One region of the Aureimonas sp. AU40 genome, then DNA from elsewhere that is predicted to be linked to it. Evidence: riboswitches for the same ligand, from Rfam matches in the RefSeq annotation. Region 1 holds a riboswitch; each other region holds the start of a gene.
What was found. Region 1 has a riboswitch for cobalamin ahead of AUL32_RS13325 (CbtA family protein). Riboswitches for the same ligand answer to the same signal wherever they lie in the genome.
Positions count from the first base shown of each region.

Region 2: linked by a shared signal. The riboswitch ahead of AUL32_RS17725 (ribonucleoside-diphosphate reductase subunit alpha) and the one ahead of AUL32_RS13325 (CbtA family protein) in region 1 are both predicted to bind cobalamin.
Region 3: linked by a shared signal. The riboswitch ahead of AUL32_RS24175 (putative oxygenase MesX) and the one ahead of AUL32_RS13325 (CbtA family protein) in region 1 are both predicted to bind cobalamin.

Region 1 covers NZ_BBWL01000039.1:123,326-127,303, reverse strand. Annotated here, with positions in the region: gene AUL32_RS13340 (sensor histidine kinase) at 1-193, shown strand, start outside; gene AUL32_RS13335 (response regulator) at 355-732, shown strand; cobalamin riboswitch at 859-1,096, shown strand; gene AUL32_RS26285 (CbtB domain-containing protein) at 1,054-1,314, shown strand; gene AUL32_RS13325 (CbtA family protein) at 1,434-2,168, shown strand; gene cobU (bifunctional adenosylcobinamide kinase/adenosylcobinamide-phosphate guanylyltransferase) at 2,165-2,677, shown strand; gene cobW (cobalamin biosynthesis protein CobW) at 2,682-3,761, shown strand; gene cobN (cobaltochelatase subunit CobN) at 3,768-3,978, shown strand, end outside.
Region 2 covers NZ_BBWL01000045.1:23,310-27,287, forward strand. Annotated here, with positions in the region: gene AUL32_RS17715 (EamA family transporter) at 1-254, opposite strand, end outside; gene AUL32_RS17720 (TetR/AcrR family transcriptional regulator) at 251-820, opposite strand; cobalamin riboswitch at 1,541-1,763, shown strand; gene AUL32_RS17725 (ribonucleoside-diphosphate reductase subunit alpha) at 1,888-3,978, shown strand, end outside.
Region 3 covers NZ_BBWL01000065.1:1,121-5,098, reverse strand. Annotated here, with positions in the region: gene AUL32_RS24180 (fumarate hydratase) at 1-1,026, shown strand, start outside; partial or broken gene AUL32_RS24895 (ribonucleotide-diphosphate reductase subunit beta) at 1,030-1,197, shown strand; cobalamin riboswitch at 1,326-1,548, shown strand; gene AUL32_RS24175 (putative oxygenase MesX) at 1,669-2,655, shown strand; gene AUL32_RS24170 (methionine synthase) at 2,684-3,712, shown strand.

The sequences.
Region 1 (3,978 bases):
GTTCCGCCTCGTTTGGCGGGAGCGCGGCGGGCCGCCCGTCCTGGCGCCGAGCCGCCGGGGCTTCGGTTCGCGGCTGATCGAGCGCGGCCTGCCCGGCTCGGTCGGCGGCAGCGTCGAGCACAGTTTCGAGCCCACGGGCCTCCAATGCCGGATCGAGGCGCCGCTCGCGGCCATTCGCAGCCCGCAGGTCTGAAGGCGTCTCGCGGGCATTCCAGCCTTGCCGTCGCTGATTTCGGAGGCTGATTCGAACCGGCGGACCAATGCGGACCGACACAGAAAAATGGCGATTCGAAGCAAGTCGTTGGCTGGGTTCGTAGACTGGAAACCTTTCCGGTGTTCGCGCCTTTATCGGACATGAGCACGCCAGCAAAACATGCCGTTGCCCTCGTCGCCGAGGATGAACCCCTCCTGCGCATGGAGGCCGTCGACCTCCTGGAGGACGCCGGCTTCACCGTGCTGGAAGCCGCCAACACGACCCAGGCTCTCCGCCATCTGGCGGACACCGAAACCATCGAACTGCTCTACACAGACATCGAGATGCCCGGCCCGATCGACGGGATCGATCTGGCGCGCCAGGTCGCCGCGCGCTGGCCGCAGGTGTCGATCGTGGTCTGCTCCGGCCGGGTTCAGCCGGACGCGAGCGACCTGCCCCGGCAGGCGCGCTTCCTGCCCAAGCCTGTCAGTTCGGCCCTGATCCTCAGCGCCTTGGAAAAGGCGATGCCGACCGGCTGACAGGCGAATGCGCCGCCTGGCTGGCATGAGCCGGACGGCGCATCCGCAGCTTGACGAGATGACCGACTGCCCGCTGCCCTTCGCCGGCGATCCCCCTGAATCGTTTGACTTGAGGCCCAGGGGGGTTATCCTCCCGCGCTGGATGGTCCCGCGGCGCGACATGCGTGCGCGGGCTAAGAGGGAATGCGAAGGGCCGACTTAAACCAAGGGCCCGGATCGCAGCCGACCCCGCGACTGTAGAGCGGCGAGGTTTCTCCACCGGCGGTCTTTCCGCCGGAAACGCCACTGGGCCTTGCGACCCGGGAAGGCAGGAGAGGACCCGTGACCCGCGAGCCAGGAGACCTGCCATCCCTTGCGAAGGCGGCCATGTCGGCCGCCGTCACGGAGGTTGATGCCATGATCCGAACCGCCGCACCGGCCGTTCCCCACACCGACGCACCGGCGCAGACGCGCCTCCTCGTCGCCGCTTTCGCCCTGTCGCTCGGCGCATTCCTTGTCTGGGGCGCGGGCTTTGCCAGCGCCGACGCGCTGCACGACACCGCGCACGACGCCCGCCACGCCATGGGCCTTCCCTGCCACTGACGCCTCCCCGCTCCGTCGCACCGCGTCTCGCCGGCCGACGCTGAACCCGGATTCGTCTCGTCTTTTCGGACGCGCGCTCGCTCGCCAGCGAGGCGCCGTCCGCGCGCAGGATTTCGCCCATGCTCACCCGCACCCTTTCGGCCGCGATCTTCGCCGGCCTTTTCGCCGGCTTGCTCGTCACGCCCGTTCAGCAGGCCAAGCTCGTTCCCTTGATCCTCGCGGCGGAAGTCTACGAGGAAGGCGGCGCGCCCGCCGGCCACGACCATGCCGCCAGCCTAGCCCTCGTCTCCCCCGCGCTCGCCCATTCCGGCCACGAGGGCGGCGAGACGACGACGCTGGTGGAAAGCCGTACCGGCGGCTCGATCCTGGCCAATCTCGTGCTCGGCTGCGGCTTCGCGCTCTTGCTCGCCGCCGCAAGCCTTGCCGCCAACCGGCCGATCACCTTTCGCAACGGCGCGCTCTGGGGCTTGGCCGGCTTCGGCGCCGTGACGCTCGCGCCCGCGCTCGGCTTGCCGCCGGAGCTTCCCGCCATGCCGGCCGCCGATCTGGCCGCGCGCCAGCTCTGGTGGCTCGCCACCGTCGGCGCATCCGTGGCCGGGCTCTGGCTGGTCGTTCTGCGCGGCTCCACCGCCGCCCGGCTCGCGGGCCTCGCGCTTCTCGTCGCGCCGCATCTCTTCGCCGCGCCCCATCCCGCCGATCTGGCCAGCCCCATTCCGCCGACGCTGGCGGCCGAGTTCGCCGTCGCCTCGCTCGCCGTCTCGGCCCTGTTCTGGGTGCTGATCGGGCTCGGCGCCGGGCTCGCCAGCGATCGGCTGGTGCGAAACGAGCGCCGGGCCGCGGCCCTCTCGGCGTGAGCGTTCACTTCGTTCTCGGCGGCGCGCGCTCGGGCAAGAGCCACCATGCCGAAACCCTCGTCATGGCCTCCGGCCTCCAGCCCGTCTATCTCGCGACGGGCCAGGCCTTCGATACCGAGATGGAGGAGCGCATCGCCCATCACCAAGCGCGCCGCCCCGCGCCCTGGCTGACGGTGGAGGAGCCGCTGGATCTCGCCGGCGCGCTGCGGCGCGAGGCAGGCGAGGGCCGCGCCCTCCTGGTGGACTGCCTGACGCTCTGGCTCAGCAATCTCCTCCTCGGCGAGGCCGACATTCCGGCCGAGGCGGCGCGCCTGTGCGAGACGCTGCGCGGCCCCCTGCCCGGTTTCGTGGTGCTCGTTTCCAACGAGGTCGGCCTATCCATCGTCCCCGAAAACAAGCTCGCCCGGCGCTTTCGCGACGAGGCCGGGCGTCTTCACCAACAGATCGCAGCGCTGGCAGACCGCGTCACCTTCGTCGCCGCCGGCCTGCCCCTCCCTCTCAAAGGCTGATCCCATGCGCAAGATTCCCGCCACCGTCGTCACCGGCTTTCTCGGCGCCGGCAAGACCACGCTGATCCGCAACCTCCTGCAGAATGCCGAGGGCCGGCGCATCGCCCTCGTCATCAACGAGTTCGGCGATCTCGGCGTCGACGGTGACATCCTGAAAGGTTGCGGCGTGGAGACCTGCCGCGAGGAGGATGTGGTCGAACTCACCAATGGCTGCATCTGCTGCACGGTCGCCGACGACTTCATCCCCACCATGGAAAAGCTGCTGGAGCACGCGGACCGGCTCGACCATATCGTGATCGAGACCTCCGGCCTCGCGCTGCCGCAGCCGCTGGTGGCCGCCTTCAACTGGCCCGAGGTGAAGGCCCGCGTCACCGTGGACGGCGTCGTCACCGTGATCGATGCGGCGGCGGTTGCGGCCGGGCGCTTCGCCGATGACGAAGCGAAGGTTCAGGCGCAGCGCGAGGCCGACGAGAGCCTCGACCACGACAACCCGCTGGAAGAGCTGTTCGAGGACCAGATCCGGGCCGCCGACCTTCTCGTCCTGTCCAAGGCCGATCTCGTCTCGGACGAGGAACTGGCGCGCGTGCGCGAGGAGGTGACACTTGTCGCCGGGCGCAAGCTCGCCCTCGTGACGGCAAGCCAGGGCAAGCTACCGGCCGACGTGCTTCTGGGCCTTGCCAGCGGTACGGAGGACCATATCCACGAGCGCCGCTCGCATCACGAGATCGAGCACGAGGGCGGCGTGGCGCATGACCACGACGATTTCGAGAGCCTCGTGGTGGAGACTGGCCCGCTCGCTTCGCCCGACCGGTTCGTTGACGGGCTGAAGGGTCTGATCGCCGCGCACGACATCCTGCGCCTCAAGGGCTTCGCGGCCGTCGAAGGCAAGGCGGCGCGGCTTCTCGTGCAGGCCGTCGGCGGGCGCGTCGAGGCCTATTACGATCGGCCCTTCGCGCCCGGCGAAGCGCGCGCGACCCGTCTCGTGGTGATCGGCCTGCACGACGCGATCGAGGAAAACGAGGGGGCGATCCGCGCCGCCATCGCCGCGCTCGCCTCCACTGAAGCCCAGGCGGCGGCGGAGTAAGCGGCCTTGCATCTCCTCGCCGCCCAGCGCGGAACGATCGCGGACGGCGCGGAGGCGGTGGATCTCGGGCAGAGCCCGGGCGAGATCCTGTTTCTCTCGGCCGCCGACACCGAGCTGGCGGCACTGGCCGGCGCGGCGCGCCGGCTGGGTCTCGGCTCGGCCGAGCTGCGCCTCGCCAATCTCCTGCGCCTCTCGCACCCGATGTCGGTCGACACCT
Region 2 (3,978 bases), on a different contig from region 1:
AGATCGCCGTGGCGATAGGCGGCCACGAGGAACAGGCTGTAGCCGGTCTGCAGGAGCGAGGAGAGCAGGAGAAACGGCCAGGCGCCGGCGGGCGGCAGGGGCAGGAGCAAGGCGAAGGGCAGCGCCACGGGAACCATCGTCAGGCTCATCACGGTGACGACCCAGAAGCGGTCGGCGCCCGAGCGCAGGAAAGCGTTCCACGAGGCATGGGCGAACGCGGCCGAGAGAGCGAGGCCGATGACGAGCGGACTCACGAGCGAATGCCCGCCCGGGCGAGAAGCGCCTGCGTGCCATCCCGCAGCCCGCGGATCGCCTCCTCGGCCCGGCCCATCTGCGCCTTGAGGGTGGCGCCCTCGAAGAGCATGGCGAGCACCGCTGCGGTTCGCGTCGCCTGCGCCTTGTCGGTTTCCGCCAGCAGAAGCGCGCGCAGCCGCGCCTCGAACGCCTCCTTCTGGGCGGAGGCCGCCTGAAAGACGGGATGGCGGGGATCGCCGTACTCAGCCAGCGCATGGGCGAAGGCGCAGCCATGGAAGTCGGGCCGGGCGAACCATCGCTCGTACCAGCCGACGATCGTTTCGATCCGAGCGGCGGCGTTCGGCGCAACGTCGGCCAGACGGTCGAGCTGCCTTTCGAAGCGCTCGGCGCGAAAGCGCAGGACAGCGCAGATCAACTCGTCCTTGGCTCGGAAGTGGCGGTACATCGTCATCTTCGCCACGCCCGCTTCCGCGATGATCCGGTCGATGCCGACCGCATGGTAGCCGTCCGCGCGGAACAGGCGATAGGCGGTTTCCACGATCTGCTGCCGCTTGTCGGACATCATCGGCTCGCTTGTCCCTGTAGGTGAGACAGGTCTGTATCACTTGCGGGCTACATCGGCAATCCGAACGATCGTGCATCCGCTTTCGGGAAGGCTCTGCCAACCTCTTCGAGGTCGGAGGCATCATGGCCTGCAAAGCAGTTGGGGACGGTCTTCGCCAGCCCACCAGCGTCATCAACTGGCTCGGGATGCACCAACAGGCCGGACGGAGGACTGCACCCGACCAACTTCGCAAAGCATCGGACTGCCGCTCGTAACAGAGGAGACCTCCACGGAGGACACCGCGTCTGTGATAGGATGGCGCGTTGTTCAGACTTGGAAGGAGCTGAGATCGGCGAACCTCCTCCCCATCGGTCGGATTGCCTACGCGAACGAAGACGGGTTTCTCTTACGGATCGGCTGCCCGGACGCCATCACGCCTTGGGTTGAACCGCTGCGAGCCGTTTGCGAGGCCGTTCGCGACGGTCTTTCGGAGAAGAATGCCCTGCCCGTGCCGACGCGGTATGGGGTGCCTGTGGATTAACCGTTTTCCCTTTGTTCGAACTCGTCTGGTTCGTCGCGCCGCCAAGGCAATGCACTCCTTCTCGACGGCAGCGCCATCCCGAGACGTCAGCGTCACCCTGGGTTTCCCTGTCCGTCATGATCTCGACGGGGCGGGACTCACCGCAAGCCGGATTTGGGGATAAGGGCCGAGAGCGCGTTGACTCACCGGGTGGTTGCCGCACCATATGCGGCAGTCACGGTCCGCCGCGTCGCAAGATGTGGTGGCTAAGAGGGAACCCGGTGAGCTGATCCAGAGATGGAACGGCGAGGCCGGGGCTGCCCCCGCAACTGTAAGCGGCGAGCCCTTCGTCCAATCCGCGCCACTGGAGCGAAGCTCCGGGAAGGCCGGACGGAAGGCGTTTGACCCGCGAGCCAGGAGACCTGCCGCGACTTGCTTGAACCTTCCCTGGGCGGGGTGTCCCGGTGGATCGTGTGCCTGTCGCGGCTTGGGTCCCTCGGTCCAGGGTCTCCTGCGCCGTTTTGCATGCGTCCGCTCGGCCTTTGCCTCCACTCGCTGGAGCAGCCGAATGTCTCTTCTTCCGTCTTCCGCAGCCTTGCCGTCGCCGTTTCCGGCCCTGTCCGTCGATGCCGATGCAGCCGATCTCGCATCTTCGCTGGCAGCGCGCGTCCTGCGCCGCAATGGCGCCGTCTCAGGGTTCGACGCTTCGAAGATCGCAGTCGCGATGACCAAGGCGTTCCTTGCCGTCGAGGGGCGGCAGGCCGCCGCCTCCACCCGCGTCCACGACACGGTGCGGCGCCTGACCGACGAGGTCGTCGCCGCGCTCGCTCGTCGCTCGGGCGGCGACCGCCTCCTGCACATCGAGGACATCCAGGACCAGGTCGAACTCGCGCTGATGCGCTCGGAGCATCCGAAGGTCGCCCGCGCCTATGTCCTCTACCGCGAGGAGCACGCCCGCGCCCGCGCGGCGCAGGCCACCGCGTCGCAAACACAAGCCGCGCCCGCGTTGTCCGTGCGGCAGGCGGACGGCTCCCTCGCGCCTCTCGACGAGGCCCGGCTGGCCCGCGTCGTGACGGAAGCATCCGACGGCCTCGACGGCGTGTCGCCGGATGCGATCCTCGTTGAGACGCGGCGCAATCTCTACGACGGGCTGAGGCTCAGCGAACTCGCCGAGGCGCCTGTCATGGCGGCGCGGACCCTGATCGAGACCGAGCCGAACTATGCCTTCGCCTCGGCCCGGCTTCTTCTCGACAAGCTGCGCGGCGAGGCCCTGTCGTTCCTCGCCGGCTCGCCCAGGACGGCGACGCAGGCCGACATGGCGGCGCTCTACGCCGAGACCTTCCCGGCCTATCTCGACCGGGGCATCGCGGCCGGGCTGATCGATCCCGAGCTTGCCCGCTTCGACGTGGCGCGATGTGCTGCGGCGCTGACATCGGAGCGCGACAATCTCTTCCAGTTCCTCGGCCTGCAGACGCTCACCGACCGCTACTTCCTCCAGACGGAAGGGGTCCGCTTCGAGCTGCCACAATGGTTCTTCATGCGCGTCGCCATGGGATTGGCGTTGCGCGAGGTCGATCGCGAAGCCCGCGCCATCGAGTTCTACGAGCTTCTGTCGAGCTTCCGCTTCATGGCCTCGACCCCGACGCTGTTCAACGCCGGGACCCCGCGCCCGCAGCTTTCCTCCTGCTTCCTCACCACCGTCGCCGACGATCTCGGGGGCATCTTCAAGGCGGTGAAGGACAACGCGCTGCTTGCTAAATATTCCGGGGGCTTAGGCAACGACTGGACGCCGGTGCGCGGCCTTGGCGCCCACATCAAGGGCACCAACGGCCAGAGCCAGGGCATCGTGCCCTTCCTGAAGGTCGCCAACGACACGGCCATCGCCGTCAACCAGGGCGGCAAGCGCAAGGGCGCGGTCTGCGCCTTTCTCGAGACCTGGCATATCGACGTCGAGGAGTTCCTCGACCTGCGCAAGAACACGGGCGACGACCGCCGGCGCACGCACGACATGAACACGGCGCATTGGGTGCCGGATCTTTTCATGCAGCGCGTGGCGGAGAACGGCGACTGGACCCTGTTCTCGCCCGACGAGGTGCCGGGCCTGCATGACCTTTACGGGCGGGCCTTCACTGAGGCCTACGAAGGGCATGAGATCAGGGCCGCGCGCGGAGAAATCCGCGTCCACCGCCGCGTGAAGGCGGTCGATCTCTGGCGGCGCATGCTGACCATGCTGTTCGAGACCGGCCATCCCTGGATCACGTTTAAGGACCCCTGCAACATCCGCTCGCCGCAGGGCCATGTCGGTGTCGTGCACTCGTCCAACCTGTGCACCGAGATCACCCTCAACACCTCCGCCTCCGAGGTCGCGGTCTGCAATCTCGGCTCGGTGAACCTCGCGAGCCACGTCAACTCCGAAGGGCTTGACCGCTCGCTCCTCGCGCAAACGGTGAAGACCGCGATGCGCATGCTCGACAATGTCGTGGACATCAACTTCTACACGATCCCCGAGGCGCGGGCGTCGAACCTCAGGCACCGTCCGGTCGGCCTCGGCCTCATGGGCTTTCAGGACGCGCTCCAGGCGCTGCGGCTCGCCTATGCCAGCGAGGCGGCGGTGGCCTTCGCCGACACGAGCATGGAGGCGCTGAGCTATGAGGCGATC
Region 3 (3,978 bases), on a different contig from region 1:
GACTGGGTGGTCCAGACGGTGGAGACGCTGGGCGCCGGCTGGTGCCCGCCGGGGCTGCTCGGCATCGGCGTCGGCGGAACGGCCGAGAAAGCCATGCTCATGGCCAAGGAGTCGCTTCTCGAGCCAATCGACATGGCCGAACTGATCCGGCGCGGCCCGGCCTCGCCGCTGGAGGAGATGCGGCTCGACATCTTTGAGCGTGTCAACGCGCTCGGCATCGGCGCGCAGGGGCTGGGCGGGCTGACGACGGTGGTGGACGTGAAGATCCGCTCCTATCCCTGCCACGCCGCCTCGAAGCCCATCGGCCTCATTCCCCAATGCGCCGCCGACCGGCATCTCACCTTCACGCTGGACGGCTCCGGCCCCGCGCGGCTCACCCCGCCCGATCTGTCTCTCTGGCCCGAGATCGACTGGGGCGAGCAGACGGCACAGGCGCGACGCGTCGATCTCGACCGTTTGACACGAGAAGAAGTGGCGACTTGGCGTGCCGGCGAGACGCTGCTCCTGTCGGGGCGGATGCTGACGGGCCGGGACGCCGCGCACAAGCGCATGGCCGACATGATCGGGCGCGGCGAGCCGCTGCCGGTCGATTTGAGGGACCGGGCGATCTACTATGTCGGCCCCGTGGACGCGGTGCGCGACGAGGTGGTGGGCCCCGCCGGCCCGACCACGGCCACCCGAATGGACGGCTTCACCGAACTCGTCCTGGACGCCACCGGGCTCCTCGTCATGATCGGCAAGGCCGAGCGTGGGTCAGCCGCGATCGAGTCCATCAAGCGCCACGGCGCGGCCTATCTGATCGCCGTCGGTGGCGCCGCCTATCTCGTCTCCAAGGCCGTCAAGCAGGCCCGCGTCCTCGCGTTTGCCGACCTCGGCATGGAGGCGATCCACGAATTCGTCGTGGAAGACATGCCCGTAACGGTCGCGGTGGACGCGCAGGGGCATTCGATTCACCAAACGGGCCCCTCGCAATGGCGCAAGCCCCACCTCACCCTCGGCGGTGCCGCAGCTGAACGTGTGACCTGAGAGTTCATCGGCAACCGCCCCTGCGCACAACTCGGGCTGGCTTCCGTGTTCCCGGAAGCGGAGAACCCGTTCCCCTGGATGTCGGAGGTCATGGACCTCAGCAACGAGAAGAACTTCTTCGAAACCCGTGTCATCGAATACCAGAACGGCGGCGCGGTAGCCTGGGACTAACCGGCCGTGCCCGTACGAACGGGGTGAAGGATCGTGACTGCGGCTCTCGGACCGTTTGCGGCATGAAACTTCGCATGCGGACATAAAGATGTCCTTATGTCTTCATTGACAACATGGTTGCGGGCGTGCTGAATGCCGCCTGTCGAGGTTCCCCGTTCCAGACATGGCGATGGGGCTAAGACGGGAAGCCAGTGGTGTCCCTCCGGGGCAGAGTCTGGCGCTGCCCCCGCAACTGTAAGCGGCGAGCGGCGGATCCATCGTGTGTCACTGAGCCTCGCAAGAGGTTCGGGAAGGCCGGAACCGCCGCAGCGACCCGTGAGCCAGGAGACCTGCCTCCGACGCGAAACGTTCCTCGGACGGGGGTTCCTCCGGTGGATCGCGCCTGGAGTTCGTGCCCTTGGCCGTCGGCGTCGGGGCGCTCGCCCTCGCGCGTTCTTCCTTCGGCCCTCGCCTGACCAAAGACGGTGGGTCATGACGAACAGCGCCTTCGCCTTTACGATCAGCAGCGTTCCGTTCAACGAGGACTATCGTCCCGCCGACCGCACGCGCATCACCACGAACTTCGCCAACCTCGCACGAGGGGAGTGTCGTCGCGAGAACCTGCGAAACACCTTGGCGATGATCGACAACCGCTTCAACTCCCTCATGCATTGGGACAATCCGATGGGGGATCGATACGCGGTCGAGCTTCGGATCGTCACCGCCGACCTGACGGTCGGCCTGCGCGACGGGGCCGAGACCTTCCCGCTGATCGAGATCCTGGCAACCACCGTCGTCGACAGGCGCACCGGCGAGCACCACGACGGCATGATCGGCAACAACTTCTCCTCCTATGTCCGCGACTACGACTTCAGCATCCGCTTGGCCGACCACATCCGCGAGAACCCCGATGGCGGCGCGCCGGACGGGTTCGGCGAGCTGCACGGCAACCTGTTCAAGCGATTCTTGGCCTCTGGCGCCTACAGGGACCGGTTCCCGAAGCCGCCGGTCATCTGCCTCAGCGTGTCCAGCCGGGAGACCTATCGCCGAACCGCGAACGTCCATCCCATCCTCGGGGTGGAATACGGGACTGACCGCCTTTCCAGAACCGACGACTACTTCGCAAGGATGGGGATGCGGGCGCGCTATTTCCTGCCGCCGGGCGGCGCCGCGCCCTTGGCCTTCTACCATCTCGGCGACCTGACGGGTGACTATTCCAACGTCGAGCTGGCCAGCACGGTCGCCACGATGGAGACCTTTCAGAAAATCTATCGCCCGGAGATCTACAACGCCAACTCACCGGCGGCGGAACACTACCGGCCGAGCCTGAACCGCCAGGACTATTCCCTGACCCGAATTGTCTATGACCGCGACGAGCGCAGCCGGCTGGCCGTCGAGCAGGGCCGTTTTGCCGAACAGCATGTCATTCGGCCGCATGGCGCGCAGCTCGAGCGCTGGTCTGCGACTGCGGGCCTATGAACGGAACGGACACGAAAGGACCACGAGCATGACGATTCTGTTGCCGACGACCACCGCGGGGAGTTTGCCCAAGCCGTCCTGGCTCGCCGAGCCCCGCACGCTCTGGTCGCCCTGGCGGCTCGAAGGCGAGGACCTACTCGCCGGCAAGCGGGATGCCCTGCGTCTTGCCTTGGACGACCAGCGGCAGGCGGGCATCGACATCGTCGGTGACGGCGAACAGACGCGCCAGCATTTCGTCACCACCTTCGTCGAACATCTCGGTGGCGTCGACTTCGAGAAGCGCGAGGTCGTCCGGATTCGCGACCGATACGATGCCAGCGTGCCGACCGTGGTCGGCGCCGTCTCACGCACGAAGCCCGTCTTCGTCGAGGACGCGAAGTACCTGCGCGCGCAGACCGGGCAGCCGATCAAGTGGACGCTGCCCGGTCCGATGACGATGATCGATACGCTCCACGACGCCCACTACAGAAGCCGCGAGAAGCTTGCCTGGGAGTTCGCGCGGATCCTCAACGAGGAAGCGAGGGAGCTCGAGTCCGTCGGCGTCGACATCGTCCAGTTCGACGAGCCTGCGTTCAACGTCTTCTTCGACGAGGCGAACGACTGGGGGATCGCCGCCCTTGAGCGGGCCGCCGAGGGCCTCAAGATCGAGACGGCCGTGCATATCTGCTATGGCTACGGCATCAAGGCCAATACCGACTGGAAGAAGACTCTCGGATCGGAGTGGCGGCAGTACGAGAAGACCTTCCCCAACCTCCGGAAGTCCAAGATCGACATCATCTCGCTCGAGTGCCGGAACTCCCGGGTGCCGATGGACTTGATCGAGCTCATTCGAGGAAAAAAGGTGATGGTGGGCGCGATCGATGTCGCGACCGACACGATCGAAACGCCGGACGAGGTCGCGGAAACCCTGCGCGAGGCGCTCCGGTTCGTTGATCCAGACAAGCTCTACCCCGCCACCAACTGCGGCATGGCACCACTGTCCCGCGACGTGGCGCGAGGCAAGTTGAAGGCCTTGGGCGCTGGCGCGGCGATCATCCGTAAAGACCTCGCATCTTAGCAGAAGGCAGACTTTCCAAAACCTGCTTTCACTCCGCAAAAGTGAAGCGACCGGCGACAATGGACTTCGCAGATCGGGGGACTTCGCAGATCGGGCAGACCTATGTCCGCTTTTGAGCATGAGCGTAAAGGCCTGGAACGGCGGTGGTCGGGCGTTTGCGGAATGGCAGCATTCCGCACGATTGATCCGAAAGCTGCCGGTCCGCTAGCGACCCTTCTCGGCCGTCTGCCTGTAAAGCGAGAGACGTCCGCTTTTGTGAGATACTT